2 regions of the Citricoccus parietis genome follow, and region 2 is predicted to be linked to the other one. Evidence: predicted binding sites of a transcription regulator. Region 2 holds the regulator's gene; the other holds the start of a gene.
What was found. Region 2 encodes LexA, which represses DNA repair genes until DNA is damaged. Its sites were predicted from a motif close to TCGAACANNTGTTCGA; they were not measured.
Positions count from the first base shown of each region.

Region 1: a site for LexA is predicted at 2,101-2,116, ahead of ACFFIO_RS00450 (DUF6504 family protein). Genes of this name have one in related genera too.

Region 1 covers NZ_JBHLWH010000001.1:98,502-106,328, forward strand. The annotation lists gene ACFFIO_RS00445 (DNA polymerase III subunit alpha) at 1-1,557, opposite strand, end outside; gene ACFFIO_RS00450 (DUF6504 family protein) at 1,557-1,886, opposite strand; gene ACFFIO_RS00455 (SOS response-associated peptidase) at 2,249-3,076, opposite strand; gene ACFFIO_RS00460 (hypothetical protein) at 3,138-3,308, opposite strand; gene ACFFIO_RS00465 (GntR family transcriptional regulator) at 3,510-4,205, opposite strand; gene ACFFIO_RS00470 (ABC transporter substrate-binding protein) at 4,350-5,348, shown strand; gene ACFFIO_RS00475 (flavin-containing monooxygenase) at 5,393-7,339, shown strand; gene ACFFIO_RS00480 (alpha/beta fold hydrolase) at 7,336-7,827, shown strand, end outside.
Region 2 covers NZ_JBHLWH010000027.1:157,423-165,249, forward strand. The annotation lists gene ACFFIO_RS09800 (Ig-like domain-containing protein) at 1-2,088, opposite strand, end outside; gene ACFFIO_RS09805 (LysM peptidoglycan-binding domain-containing protein) at 2,199-2,558, opposite strand; gene lexA (transcriptional repressor LexA) at 2,769-3,512, shown strand; gene ACFFIO_RS09815 (hypothetical protein) at 3,518-4,414, shown strand; gene ACFFIO_RS09820 (ATP-dependent DNA helicase) at 4,411-6,507, opposite strand; gene hflX (GTPase HflX) at 6,504-7,827, opposite strand, start outside.

The DNA.
Region 1 (7,827 bases), on a different contig from region 2:
CTTGGCGATCGTATCCACCTGCCCCGGTTCCATGCCGAGCGCCATCCCGGCGTCACGCACCGCTCCTCGGGCTCGGTAGCCGTTCTGCATGCTCATGAGCGTGGTGCGTTCAGCACCGAAACGCTCGAACATCGCATGGTAGACGTCGTGACGGCGGGCCGATTCCACGTCGATGTCGATGTCCGGCAGGGTCGAGCGGTCGTTGGAGAGGAAGCGTTCGAAGATCAGCTCGTGCCGCATGGGGTCCACGTTCGAGATCCGCAACAGATAGTTGACCAGCGACGAGGCCCCGGATCCGCGTGCCGAGACCCGCACCCCCATCTTCTCGATCATCTCCACCACCTCGGCCACGGTCAGGAAGTAGCTGGCGAAGCCGAGCCGGTTGATGATGCCCAGCTCCTGCTCCAACCGCTTCTCCAGGTCCTGACCGGCGGTCGACGACGCAAAGCGGGTCCCGGTATAGAGGCCCGGGAAGCGGTCGGCAACCCTGCCAAGAGTGCGGTCCCGCAGCGCTCTGACCGGGTCCCCGGTGATCCCGATGACCGAGGCCTCCGGCACGGTGGGCTGCCGCCAGCCCAGGTCCGGACCGGGGTCCATGCGGCAGGCATCGGCGAGGGCATGGGTGTCATCCAACAGGGCCGTGACCCCCTCGGCACTGCCGCCGGCCCGCCCCTCCGTCCCGGACCCCGCCGCCTGACAGATCTCCAGGGCGATCTGGTGCATGGATCCCGCGGGCTTCAGCCAGCCCTGCCCGTTGGGCTGCAGGTCGGTGAGGGCCTCGAGGGAGCTCAGGGCCCGGGCGGCGTCGAGGACGTCCGCAGTGGCGGCCCCGTCCGGCGTCGCATAGCGCACCGCGTTGGTCAGCACCGCCGGCACCTTGGTCTCCCGTGCGGCGCGCAGCATCTTCACGGCGTGGGCGGCTGACAGCTTCGCCCCCGGCGCAGAGAGATGGCAGACCACCTCCACCCGCAGGGATCCGGCGGGCAGTGTGGCCTTCCACTGGCGCAGCAGCGCCCGGCCGGCCGTGTACTTGCGCGCGGCCATCAGCCTCCCGACGTCGGATCCCGGCCCCAGCAGCACGAACAGTTCCGGCGGGGCACCGTGGTGCCTGCCGGCGGACCAATCGGCCAGTTCGGCCATCGTGACGTACGGCGTTCCCCCGGCAGAGCCACCCGCGGTGTGGGCGTGCGCGGCCGAGATGAGCCGGACGAGGGCCCGGTAGCCGGTGCCCTGCGTGCCTCCTCGGGCCAGCACCACCACGCGGCCGGCGGAGGCGCCGTGCACCGTGCCGGGGTGCGGCGTGCCGGACGGGGGCGTACCGCCCTGGTTCCCCCAGCGCACCGCCAGGTCCACCCCGAGCACCGGGTCCAGTCCCTGCTCCAGGCAGGCGCTGACATGCTTGGCCGTGCCGTAGAGCCCATCCCGGTCAGTACAGGCCAGTACCTCCGCACCGTCCGCGGCGGCGGCTGCGGCCAGCTCAGCGGGCCAGGACACCCCGTAATGGGAACTGAAGGCACTGGCCACGTGCAGATGCGGAAAGCCCGGGGCGGCGCCCATCAAGCGCTCTCCCTGAGGCGCACGGCGGCGCCGTCATGGATGCGGACCAGCCGCCAGCGGCCGGAGTCGACATGGTGGGAGAGGTCCAAGGTCAGCAATGGTGCGTTGCGTGCCTTCTCCAGGCGCACCTGGACCCGCCAGACCTCGTGGTCCACCAGACCGGCACCGCGGCCTCGCTCGGCCCGGCGCTCCTCGGTCCACCACTTGCGCCGCTCGTACCAGCGCACCGGCTGGGCCGCCAGTACGTAGATCCGGCCGTTCCACTCCAGGCGTTCCGGGGCCCCTGCCGTGGTGCATCCAACGGCGACCGATTGAGTGAAGATTCCCATGGGACGTGATTCCTGCCCTGTTCTCGTCGTGACTTCTCATGCCGTTTTTCCGCCCTCCGGCACGTGGCCGGCGGGTTCGTCCGGGAGCAGCCCGGGCCGGCGTCGTGCCCTGCCGTCTGGGAAGGAACGGCGGGCCCGAAGCCGGGGCTGTCCGGTGGGGCGGTGGGAAGTGAAACGGCCGACGGGAAGTCCCGGCCGCACCCCACCATGGTATTCGAACACGTGTTCTAACACCAAGAATGAGGCTAGGGCAGGGCCTGGACACGATAGGGACCCGGGGCAGGATCGGTGCACGAATCCGGGGCTGACGTGGCCCCATGGATGTGGAACGGAGGCTGGCTAGAGCTGGGAAACCCCAGCCGTCAGAGGAGGGACTCCAGGGGTTCGATGAGCTCCGGACCGTTGTTGCGGACGTTGCCGACAGCAGTGCCCACCTCATCCAGAGTCCAGGCGGACGCGGTCCGATAGGCCTGTTCCCGCACCTGAGCCACCAGAGCCTCGGCCGCCTCCGCGGACGGGAGCTTCACGGGATCCAACCAGGCGTCCAGGGTGTCCCGGTCCAGGGGCAGCGGGAGCCGGTCGTGCAGTCCACCCAGCTGCTCGAGCGTGTCGAGCCCCACCTGGTTCACACCGTCCCACCGGGCAGATTCGAGGTCAGCGGCATCGGGCGAGGGCCCCGTGAGGATGGTGCAGCTCAGCAGCCACCGCCCCGGGTCACCCTCCGGCACGGATTCGTCCTTCCACCACTCATAGAGTCCCGCGAAGTAGGTCGGCGAGCCGTCTGCGGAGTGGACGTAGAAGGGACGCTTCTTCGCAGACCTAGGAGCGCCCGTGTCCGGTTTGAGCCATTCGTAGTAACCGTCCACGGGGACCGCACAGCGGCGGGCCTTCACCGCGGAGCGGAACGTCGGCTTCTCCGTGACGGTCTCAGACCGCGCGTTGAACGCCCTCGAACCGACGGACAGGTCCGTGGCCCACGGCGGGACCAAACCCCACCGGGCCACGTGGATCTCCCGGCGCGTTCCGGCCTCGGAGCCCGACGTCGGCACGGCACGTTCCAGCACCACGGCCACATCATCGGTGGGCGCCACATTCCAGCTCGGCGGCAGCACCAGTTCCTCGTCGAGGTCCGCACCCGAGTCCGCCACCAGGTCACCGACGGCCCTGGCCATCACATACCGTCCACACATGGCTTCAGTCTGCCGCAGTACCTCGTCGGGTGGTCAACCGCCGGGGATCAGTTTTCGATGGTCATTCTTCAACGAAGGGGTTGCCGCAGGCCCAGCCCTCAGGGTTCTCGTGGCAGTCCTCGGCGACGTTCTTGGACTTGGACCGCCAGATGTCCGCGCACTGCTGGACTCCATGCCCGAACCGCATCTGATACCACGCGTGGTCAGCGACCGTGTCAACAACGTCCGCCAACAACGGGAGCAAGCTGCTGCTGCGCCACGGCATCGTCTATTCCGGCGGCCAGGCAAGGACGAACGCTCACCACACCTGGTTGCACCGTCAGCAATCCAGTCGGATCAATTGCGGTCGAAAATCGCAGCAACTGTCACAAAACCACAGGACTACGGTGGTGGCATTCTCGATCGGAACAGTGTTCAGGCTCCTGAGGCCAGGTCAAACTTGCGGCAGGGTGGCCGTCTCCGCCAGACCCGAGCGAAGGACGACGTCCATGGTCCTCTCATAGTGACTTCGAAGGAGGTCAGCGGCCAGCTTGGCGTCGCGAGCAAGTGCCGCGTCGAGTATCGCCTGGTGCTCGGCTTCCACATTCCGCTCGCTGGCGGCCGTCGTCGGGGCCGCCCATCGTCGGTAGAGCTGGGTCGAATCGCTGAGGCGACGTGACAGCTCGAGGAGGGCGGGCACCTTGCAGGGTTCGAGAAGCGTCCGGTGAAACTCCTGGTGAACGCCCTCCCAGTCGTCGGCCACGTGCAAAGGGTCATGGGGTCCACGACGGGGAGTCCGCGACAACTGATGGTGGATAGCTGTCAACTGTGACTCCCAGGCAAGGTCACCCCGGGCCAACGCGAGTTCGATGCCGAGTTCCTCTGCCCTGCACCGAAGTTCCGTTTGGTCCCTGAGCTCTTCCAACGAAAGTACCGGAGCAAAGAAGCCTTTGTTCGGCTCCATCGTGGCGAAGCCCTCGCCCGCAAGACGCGTCAGCGCCTCACGAATCCTCGTCGTGCTCACGCCATAGCGCTCAGCCAACACGGCTGGCTGTATGCGCTCACCCGGTACCCACTGGCCGCTGATGATCTCTGCCCGGATCACCTCGTGCGTCTTGCCGCCATTCATGCGGATCTTTGTTGAGGTCATAGCGCCATTAAACCACGCGAATGCATTTCACGGGTCAAAATAAATTATGGGTTGACTAAGTGAGTCTGGTCACTATTGTGGATCTTGGGACTACGAACCGTCTCTGGGTCAAGTAAGACCTACCCCGCGATGAAGAGGAGCACCATGCGACGCCGAACTCGTGCATTCGCTACTTCCGGTCTCGTCCTGGTCGGTCTTTTGGCCGGTTGTGCCAGTGGTTCCGAGCCCTCAACCGGCAGCGGCACCTCTGGAGAGGGCGAGTCGCAGCAAGGACAGGCCGGTCTTGCATCGATCACCCTCGGCATCTTTCCAGGGGCGACCTTCGCGGGCCTCGAGGTCGCGAAGGATGAGGGAATCTTTGAAAAGCACGGTCTTGATGTCCAGACATCGATGAGCCAGGGCGGTGCAGAGCTACTCCCGGCGGTCATGACCCGCTCCATCGACGTGGCGGTCGGAAACCCCGTTTCAGTGATGCAAGCATTTTCCAAGGGACTCGACGTCACCATCATCGCCGGCTACGGCAAAGACGGTCCGGCGAACAACGACACCTCGGCGGTGGTCGCGATGCCTGATGAGGGAATCCAATCAGCGAAGGACCTCGTCGGCAAGACGGTCGCGGTCAATAGCCTCCAGGGAGCGCTGGAACTGGGCATTCGCGAGTCGGTTCGTCTCGACGGTGGGGATCCCAACGGCGTCAACTTCATTGAGCTGGCGTTCCCGGATATGCCCGGCCAGCTGGAGAGCGGCACCGTTGACGCCATCTGCGTCGGCCAGCCCTTTATGGGTGCCGTGCTGGAGAACGGTGGAGAGGTGGTCCTGGAGAGCCAGAAGGAGTCAGGCACTGGAGATACGATCCTCGTCACCTTCTCCAGCGACGCGTTTGTCGAGGAGAACCCGGAACTCGTGGACAGCTTCCGTGCAGCATGGTCGGAAGCCCTCGACTATGCGCAGGAGAATCCCGACCTGGTGCGGGCCGAGATCCCCGACTTCATTGGCATGGACCCCGAGCTTGCCGCCGACCTCCCCCTCGAAGGCGTCTCGGCCGAGTTGAGCATGGACGGGCTACAGGCATACGCCGACCTGATGGTCCAGTACGGGGTTGTTGACGAGTTGCCGAATCTCGACGAACTCACTGATCAGTAGAAACCACAACCAACCGTGGAAATCAGACAACAGGAGCCAACATCGTGAAGAACACTTCACCACCGGCAACGGTCGACCTCTCCGAGATGAGCGTCGAGAGGATCGAGTCAGCGGTCGCCGACGCCCACCTTCCCTCGCTGCTCACGACACTCGCCTACCTCACCGGGGACATGGGGTTGCTTCGTCCGGAGCTGGCTCCAAGCTCGCATTCTCTGACATTGGTCCTGGACCGGTCGGGGGGCCTTACTCCCGAGGCCGCGGCGGAGGCTCGACAGCTGGCGACTAAGACCATCGTGGAATACCGGGGCCGTTTCGGTGATGAATTGCCGAGCCGAACGACGGACGAACTCAAGCGCATCATGGAGTTCACCACGGGCCCTGTCGAAGACGACTACGTGCCGCTGCTATTGCACGAGCTCGGTCTTCCGGTTGACACCGGAGCCCCAGCTTGGAGCAAAGCAGAGCTCGCCCCGAAGCGGGACTTCTCGGTCATTGTCGTCGGAGCCGGCATGTCCGGACTGGCCGCCGCCCGCCGGCTGCAGCAAGCAGGCATCCCGTTCACTGTCATCGAGCGGAACGATGATGTAGGGGGCGTCTGGCTCGACAACAACTATCCAGGAGCCAAACTGGATACGAGCAACTTTACCTACAGCTATTCCTTCGCCCAGCACGGCTTGTGGGCCGACCGGTATTCCAGCCAAGAGGAGATCCTGGGCTACTTCCGCGATGTCGCCCATGAGTTCGACCTGCCGCAGAACATTTCCTTCGGCACAACTGTCGTCGCTGGGGAATTCGATCGTGCGTCGGGTCTGTGGTCACTGCGACTGCGTTCACGGTCCGGTAGGGAATGGGTCGAAACCTGCAATGTACTGATCAGTGCAGTCGGCCAGCTCAACGAACCCAACGTGCCGATACTCCCGGGTGTTGAGTCCTTCGACGGGGACGCCTGGCACACGGCGCAATGGAACCATGATGTCGATATTCGCGGTAAACGCGTCGCCGTCGTCGGCACAGGCGCCAGTGCCTTTCAGGTGATCCCCCAGGTTGCGGAGGTAGCAAGCCACCTCACCGTATTCCAGCGAACACCTGCTTGGGTCATCCCTACACCGGACTACAACGCGCCCATCACCGAGGGGCAGCATCTGCTCTTCCGGACCCTGCCGCACTACTACCGCTGGTACAGGTTCAACGAGTCGTGGGTGAACGTCGACGGCATCCGCCATCTGGCACAAGTTGATCCGGCATGGGATCATCCGATCTCGGTATCCGAAGCGAATGAGGGGATGCGCCGGGGCCTGACGGAGTTTCTCGAGGAGTCCTTCGCCGATCGGCCCGATCTTCTCGAGCAACTCATCCCCCAGTACCCGCCGTACGCCAAGCGAACGGTCCGCGACGACGGCACCTGGACTTCCGCACTGAAGCGCAAGAACGTCAACCTCACCTCGTCGCCCATTTCCCGCCTCGGGGCCACGGGAATCACCACCGCCGACGGCGTGGACCATGAGGTTGACGTCATCGTGTATGGAACCGGCTTCCGGGCCTCGGATTTCCTGTCCACCATGTCCCTGTCCGTACGAGATGGAACGACGCTGCAGGACGTCTGGCAAGGGGACGCGCGGGCGTACTACGGCTCGATGGTTCCAGATTTTCCCAACCTGTTCTGCCTCTACGGCCCGAACACCAACCTGAACGTGAATGGGAGCACTGTGCTGTTCGCCGAGGGGGCCGTGGAGTTCGCGATGAACCGCATCGAGACCCTGCTACGAACAGACAAGCTGTTCGTTGAAGTGAATGAAGAGCACTACTGGGAGTACAACGCCATGATCGATGCCGCAAGCAAGCAGCTGGCCGTCGGAGCCTCCGACGTGAACAGCTGGTACAAGAACGCCTTCGGTCGAAATTCACAGAACTGGCCGCTGACAACCCTCGAGTACTGGGTGGGAACGCACGCGTCTCACGCCGACGCTCTTGAATGGACGGATGCGCCGTGACCAGCTACCCACCACTACCTGAGACACCAGCCCGTGCGGGGGCGGCCATCACGGAGCGGACCGTCGAAGCCAGCGGCTTCCAGACGCGGGTGCTGGAAGCCGGGGACCGCAATGCACCTGCCGTCCTTCTGCTGCATGACGGAGCCTGGGGGGCCAGCGCGGACGTCACGTGGTCCCGGATGATCCCGCTCCTGGCCCAAGACCGGTACGTCGTCGCTCCCGACATGCTCGGATACGGCGATGCGGACAAGGCCGTCTTCCTAGACAGGTCGTCACACTCGTTCCGTATCAAGCACCTCACGGCACTTCTGACCACGCTTGGTCTGACGGACCCCATCGACGTGGTCGGCAACTCCTTCGGCGGTGCAGTGGCTCTGCGCGCATTGGTCGCTCCGGGTGCGTTTCCCATCCGCTCCGCCGTCAGCATCGCCGGATCGGGTGGGCCGTGGCGAACCGAGACGGCGATACGTGAACTCTCCGAGTGGGAC
Region 2 (7,827 bases):
TCCGGAGCTCTCCTCACTCTCCACGACGTCCACGCGGATCAACCCGGGGGCGGAGTCGTACTCGTTCGCCGCCAGATACTCGACGTAGTAGGTGTCGGCGACATCCGAGGACCACTGCACCGATCCCCCGGCGGCCGAGTAGTCGATCTCCGCATTCTCTACAGCAGCCACTTGGGCGAGGCGCAGTTGGCCGCCCAGTGGATCGGTGTCGTTCTCGAGCGGGTAGAACGTGATCTCCTGCCCCGCCTGGACGGTGACGTGGTCTGCCTGGGTGATCGGCGGATGGACAGATCCGCGTTCGAGGACCTCGATCTGCACCGTGCCCGTGGTGGTCTCGCGCCCGTCGGTCACGGAGACCTGGATGTCCCGGCGTCCGGCTTCGCCGGTGTTGTCTTGGTACGTGAGCTGGCCGTCCGGACGGGTGCGCACGGTGTCCGGCTCCTCTGCCAGGGCGCCCACGAGCTGGAGGTCGTCACCGTCCGGGTCGATCCAGTCGGTCAGGACCTGGCTCGTCACAGATTCTCCGGCCGGCACGCGCAGCACCGCCTTGCGCTCCTGGGTGGGCCCCCGATTCTCACTGTCCGGCACCACCTGCAGAGAGATCTGAGCCGTATCCGTGCCACCACGCCCGTCGTTGGCCACATAGGACACCTCGGACCGGCCGCTCGCGGATTTCGGGACGACGACCTGCAACCCGATGCCGTCGATGATCTCCTGCACCGTGCCCACTGAGGGCTGGTCACCCTCGAGGGAGACCGTCAGGACATCACCGTCCGGGTCGGAGTCATTGAACAGGACGGGCAATTGCGTGGTCCGCCCGGGCCGCACGCCGAAACTGTCATCCTCCGCCACGGGCGGCCTGTTCTCCTCCTGCCGCTCCGGCAGAGCGGTCTCCTGGGTGACCTCGTCGGATTCCTCCTCCGTCTCCTCGCCCTCGCCCTGGGGCGGTTCGAGGTCGTCCCAGTTGGCGACCACCTTCATCTGGTCGAGGACCATCCAGTTGGTCCCGGACGTCGTGTCGTTGAGTACCACGACATCGCGGTTCACCCGGAAGACCAGCTCCGCGCCGGCCGTCAGCTCGGGGATGGGGACGATCTGATCCTGTTCTTCACCGTCACAGTCCTGCAGGTAGTGCCCGGTGACGGCCGAGGCGGCATGAAGGCAACCGGCTACCCGAACGGGGGCCGTTGCCGCCACACTGCCGTCAGCACCAGCGGGTGAGGTCGATCCGGCGGAGGCGTCCGTGGGAGGGACGATGCTCATGGCCTGAATGTCCCCGTTGGACAGAGCCACGGTGACCAGGTCCCGCTCGGTAGACAAAGCCACCTGGTCCACCTCAGGACCGGACGGCTGTGGCACCGCACCCACCAGCCGCTCATCCTGCACGGAGTGGCCTGGCCAGGACAGGGTGCCGGACTCAGGGTCCACCACCACCGGAACGTCGCCCACGGCCACCAGCTGCGGTTCCTGCATTCCGGACAACCCTTCGAGGCCGTCCTGGCGGGTCTCCACCAGGGCACCAGGCTGCTCGCCCTCGGCCGCGAAGCGAATCACGGTGTCCCGGCCGAGGTCCGCCACGAACACCTCGCCACCCACCGTGGTCGTCGACGTCACGGCTCCCTCGGCCTCGTAGAGCGGTTCGTCCGTCGAGACCTGGGGCGTCGGGTCCACCGTCCCCGCGTAGACGGCCCCCTCGGCGGGATTGCTGGCCGAGATGACGCCGGCGCCCAGCGCGAAATCCTGGGTGGCCGGCATCATGACCTGGTCGCCGGCGACCATGGCGGTGGTGTCAATGGAGGTCAAGGCGCCGGAGGCCGGGTCCAGCATGAGGGCGGTGGCATCCTCCTGGTGAAGTTCGAAGTCCTCCACCGGGGGCCGGAAACCACCGTCCAGGATGGTGGACTCGTGGTTCAGGTGGCCGACGTATCCCCCACTGTTGTGGGTGACCCAGATGCCGGCATCATGCAGGTCGAGGTCAGCCGTGTCGAAGCCGGGATAGAGGAAGGCACCAGTGGCCACGAGGGCACCGACGGCGGAGAAGGCCACCGGGGTCGCCACAGACTTCATCTGCTTGCGCTTGTTCCCCATGAGTGCCCCGTCATCAGCAGTTGATCCGCCTCACTACGGACCCAGGCCATCCTAGCGGCGGGCTGAAGGGAGTCGAATCCCCCGGCACTCCCTGCGGGGCCAGCGGAGACTCAGGCCCCAGCGGGGACGAACAACACCTGACCGGGCTGCAGGTCGCCACCGTCGAGGTCATTAAGTTCGCCGATGCGCAGGATGGCCTCGTTGCGGGGCGACTCGGGGGCCGTGCGCCCGGCGATGGCCCACAAGGTGTCGCCATAGTTCACCGTGACCGTCTCCACGTCCGCAGCCGGCTGGTCATCGGAGGCCGCCGCCGGAGCCATCCCGTGGGCGCCGAAGAAGACGGCGGCCACTGCGGCCAGGACCGCCAGAACGATGACGGGGAACCCCACGAAGAGGAAACGACCACGGCGGTTCAGGTGGAATCCGGCGGAGCCGGCCGTGCGGATCTGGACCGATGCTGCAGTGCTCATGCTCTTCTGCCTCTCCTCCCGGAACCCCGGGCCATCTAGAACGTGTGTTCGACTGCTTCGACGTCATGTCTAGCACGCCTGTTCGAAACATGCCAAGAAAAATTCGAACATATCTTTGAATCGAGGGTGTGACTCCGGTACCGTCGGACCCAGCGACCAGCAAGAGACACTTCACCAAGACCGACGGACACGATAAGAACGGATGGTCGAATGGCCCCCCGGATTCCCACTCCCGCCCCGGACCCGCACCACGATCACGGCGTCCGGCCCCTCACCGATCGTCAGCGGATCATCCTCGGATCCATCCGCTCTGCGATCGCCGCACACGGGTATCCGCCGTCCATGCGGGAGATCGGAGATGCGGCCGGCTTGGCCTCGCTGTCATCGGTCACCCATCAACTGGGTCAGCTGGAGAAGCTCGGCTACATCCGCAAGGATCCGGGCCGCCCGCGGGCCATGGAGGTCCTGCTGGACGAGAACGGCCTGGCCCTCGTGGCCGAGTCCGCCGTCACGTCCCCCGAATCGGCAGCCACGCCGGAGGGGGCGGTGAGGACCCTGCACACCGGGGCCGCCGACGGTGATGCCGTCCCGGTCCCCCTGGTGGGCCGGATTGCCGCCGGTGGGCCGATCCTCGCCGACCAGCAGGTCGAGGACGTCATGACCCTGCCGCGTCAACTGACCGGCGAGGGGGAACTGTTCATGCTGAAGGTCTACGGCGATTCCATGGTCGATGCGGCCATCTGCGACGGCGACTGGGTGGTGGTGCGTCAGCAGAACAACGCACAGAACGGGGACATCGTCGCCGCGTTGCTGGACGACGAGGCCACCGTCAAGACCTTCCGGCAGCGGGATGGCCACACGTGGCTGCTGCCGCAGAACTCTGCGTATGAGCCCATCCTCGGCGACGAGGCGACGGTCATGGGCAAGGTCGTCACGGTACTCCGGGCGCTCTGAGCCCCATGAACCATCGGCCTCTGCCGCCGGGCGTCCGCGTGGCGGATGCCGAGGAGTTCGTCTACACCCACGGGCGGCTGCTCGAACGCCGCCGGGTGGACCTGCTGCTCCACGGCGGCGGCACCGAGGGTGTCCTGGCTGCCCTGGGGGCGTACCGCAATCCTGACGGTGGATTCGGTCACGGCCTCGAACCCGATGTGCAGTCACCGAAGAGTGAGGCGCTCTCCACGCTGACGGCTCTGGACCTCTTGGCCGGTTGGGATCTGGCCGAGCACCCCTGGGTTCGCTCTGGACTGGAATGGGTGGCCTCGACTTCCGGGCTGGACGGTTCCGTGCCGTTCGTCACCGAGGCCTCCCTCGAGTGGCCCCATGCACCGTGGGTCCAACCGGTTCCCGGCGGTTCGCACCTCACGTATGGCTTCGCCGCCGCAGCCCTGCTGACGGGGTTCGCGGGCGGGTGGGCTGAGGCCGCCTCGGACTGGTGCCGCCTCCGCTTGTCCCGGGCTGCGACTGCCGGCGACCTGCCCGCCTATGAGGCCAAGTACGCCCTGAGGTTCCTCGCTGCGGACGGCCTTCCCACGGGCTCGGTCGACAGCCCGATTCTGGCAGCCCTTCGTGAGCGGTTGTCCGCCAACGGCTCCCTCCCCGTGCAGGGTGGCGTTGAGGACGAGAGCATCCATGCGCTCGACCTGGTCCACCATCCTTGGACGGTCCCCTTCCCCTCGGACCTCTACGGCGGCCTGGTCCCTGCGGCCGTGATGTCCCGGGACCGCCGGTGGCTCGCATCCGCCCAGGAGCCCGATGGCGGATGGTCCGTGGACTGGCCGGCCTGGAGCCCGGCCCCCGGCATCGAATGGCGGGCCATTCGCACGGTCGGCGCCCTCGAGATGCTGATCCGCTAGTCAGCGGGACGGAGCCGCTCCAGCACGCCGCGGACCACGGAGGGATCGGCCGTCGGCCAGAAGTCCGGCAGGGTCGAACGCAGGAACGATCCGTACCGTTCCGTCGCGAGCCTGGAGTCGAGGACAGCCACCACACCGCGGTCCGTCGCGGTCCTGATGAGCCGGCCGGCGCCCTGCGCCAGGCGGACCGCCGCATGGGAGGCGGAGACCGCCATGAACCCGTTGCCGCCATGCCGGCTGATGTCTCTGGACCGCGCCGTGGACAGGGGATCGTCCGGTCGCGGGAACGGGATCCGATCGATGACCACCAGGCGGCAGGACTCGCCGGGTACGTCCACGCCCTGCCACAGGCTCATGGTCCCGAACAGACAGGTGTCCTCCTCCGTGGCGAACTGACGCACCAGGGCGGTCAGCGTGGTGTCGCCCTGGCACAGGATCGTGGGCTTCGGACCGAGCCGCGTGCGCATCTCGGCGGCAGCGTCCTCGGCGGCTCGTTTGGAGGAGAACAGGCACAGAGCGCCGCCGCCGGACGCCCTGAGCAGTGCCTCGAGTTCGTCATAGGCCTCGGGGGCAGCGAACCGACCCGGCTTCGGCAGATGCCGGGCCACGTAGAGCACACCCTGCCTCGGGTAGTCGAAGGGGCTGCCCACGTCCAGACCGGTCCAGGCCGGCGCCCCCTCGCCCATCAGGCCGAGGGATCCCGCCACCGGGTTGAACGACTCACCGATGGCCAGCGTGGCCGAGGTCAGCACGGTCGTGGCCTGGCCGAAGAGTCCCTCACGGAGTTTGCCGGCCACGGACAGCGGGGCCACGTAGAGCATCGGAGCCGCGGACTCGTCCCCGGGGATCCACCCGGTGCCGGGCTCGAAGTGGCCCGGACGGGACGCCCAGAGCACCTCGGGGTGACTGGTGTCCGGGGTGGTCTCCAGCATCCGCTCGGCCACGTCCAGGACGTCCTGCATCCGGGATCGGGCCATCTGACGCCCGCCGTCGGCCGCGGAGTCGGCACCTCCCCCGCTCGGCTTGGAATCACTGAGCCCCTGGCGGGCCGCATCACGGACAGCCTTCAGGGCGTTCTGCTGGACCTCGTCCGGCCCACGCGGTATCAGGCCCGTGGGGGTGGCGGTGAAGGCGGCGTCAAGGCCGGCGCCGGCCTGCACCAGGTCCTCCACGGCGATGGCCGTGTGCTTACGGGCCGAGGAGGCCGCGGCCTGCACGATGGCCCCGGAGAGCTGGCCGGTCACCGCCCCGGTCACGCGGTCCTGGAGTTCGTGGGCCTCGTCCACCACCACGGCCTCGAACTCGGGCAGCACCGCGAGTCCCTCGAAGGCGGCGATGGCGAGCATGGCGTGATTGGTGACCACCACGTCTGCCTCTCCGGCGTCCGCGCGCGCCCGCTCGGAGAAGCACTCGGCCGCCATCGGGCACTTCTGGGCGCCCAGGCAGTCCACCGCGGACACCGAGACCTGGCGCCACGCGCGGTCGGTGACGCCCGGATCGAGGTCGTCCCGGTCCCCCGTGTCCGTCTCCTCGGACCATTCCCGCAGCCGCAGGACCTCGCGGCCCAGGGGGCTGGTCGGGCCACCGTCGGATCCGGACAGCATCTCGCCGTCGTCGGCCATGCCGAACAGTGCCTGGCCGTCCTCCTCCGGGAAGCCGCCCTCCAGCTTGTGCTTGCACAGGTAGTTGGACCGGCCCTTGACCAGGGCGATGTTCATGGGACGGGGCAGCTCGTCCCGCAGGGCTTCCAGCAGCTTGGGCGCATCCCGTCGCATGATCTGGGACTGCAACGCCAGGGTGGCGGTGGCCACCACCACCGGGTTCTCGGCCTCCAGGGCGTGCTGGAGCGCCGGCACCAGGTACGCCAACGACTTCCCGGTGCCGGTGCCCGCCTGCACCAGCAGGTGCTGCCCGGTCTCCAGGGACCGGGCGACCTCCACGACCATGCGCCGCTGCCCTTCCCGGCGCTGACCCCCGGTGGCTGTGACGGCGGCGTCCAGCAGCCGCAGGGCCTCACGCTCGGCGTCGGTACGGGGCTCGGCGGCGGGCCCCGCCACGGCAGCCGGCGCGGCTTCCTCGACCGTCTCTGTCATGCTCCGGCGCGCTCCTGTCCGTCCGCGGACCTCTCGGCGGCATAGCGACGCAGGTCCTCGGCGATGTCCTCTCGGACCAGTACCCGGAGCCGCGTGCCCTCGGCCTCGTAGGTCTCCGAGATGATGTCCGCGTCCGGCGAGTGCAGGCGCGAGACCACGTCCCCGTCCGTGAACGGGATCAACAGGTCCAGGGCCACGTTCGGGCGCGGGATCGCGTCCGAGACGGCGCGTTCGAGTTCCTCGATCCCCTCCCCGGTGCGGGCGGAGACGACCACTGACCGCGGTTCCTTCTGACGCAGCCGGGCCACCACCACCGGGTCGGCGGCGTCGGCCTTGTTCAGCACGATGATCTCCGGGATCTGCCGGGCGTCCACCTCGGCGAGCACGGATCGCACGGCGGCGATCTGCCCCTCGGGATCTGGGTGCGAGGCGTCGACGACATGCAGGATCACGTCCGCGTCGGCCACCTCCTCCAGGGTGGAGCGGAAGGCCTCGACCAGCTGTGTCGGCAACGAGCGGACGAAGCCGACCGTGTCCGAGAGCGTGTAGCCGATGCCGTCCGGGGTGACGGATTTGCGCACCGTCGGATCCAGTGTGGCGAACAGGGCGTTCTCCACGAGCACACCGGCATGCGTGAGGCGGTTGAGCAGGGAGGACTTGCCGGCGTTCGTATACCCGGCGATCGCCACGGAAGGCACCCGGTTGCGACGCCGGTTGGCCCGCTTGGTCTCACGCGCCGGCTTCATCGCGGCGATCTCCCGGCGCAGCTTGGCCATGCGGGTGCGGATGCGGCGGCGATCCAGCTCGATCTTGGTCTCACCGGGGCCGCGGGAGCCGATGCCCTCACCGCCGGCGGCACGGCCACCGGCCTGGCGGGACATGGACTCACCCCAACCGCGCAGGCGCGGCAACAGGTACTCCAGCTGCGCCAGTTCCACTTGGGCGCGGCCCTCACGGGACTGGGCGTGCTGGGCGAAGATGTCCAGGATCAGCGCCGTGCGGTCGATGACCTTGACGCGGACGATGTCCTCCAGGGCACGTCGCTGGGAGGGTGCCAGCTCCGAGTCCACGACGACGGTGTCCGCCCCGGTCATCGCCACGATGCCGCGCAGCTCCTCGGCCTTGCCCTTGCCCAGGAAGGTGGCCGGGTCGGGCAGGTGGCGGCGCTGGATCAGACCGTCCAGGACCTCGGACCCCGCCGTCTCGGCCAGGGCCGCGAGCTCGCGCAGGGAGTTCTCGGCGTCCTCCGCGGTCCCCTCGGACCAGAGGCCGGCGAGAACGACCCGCTCCAGGCGCAGCTGACGGTACTCGACCTCGCTC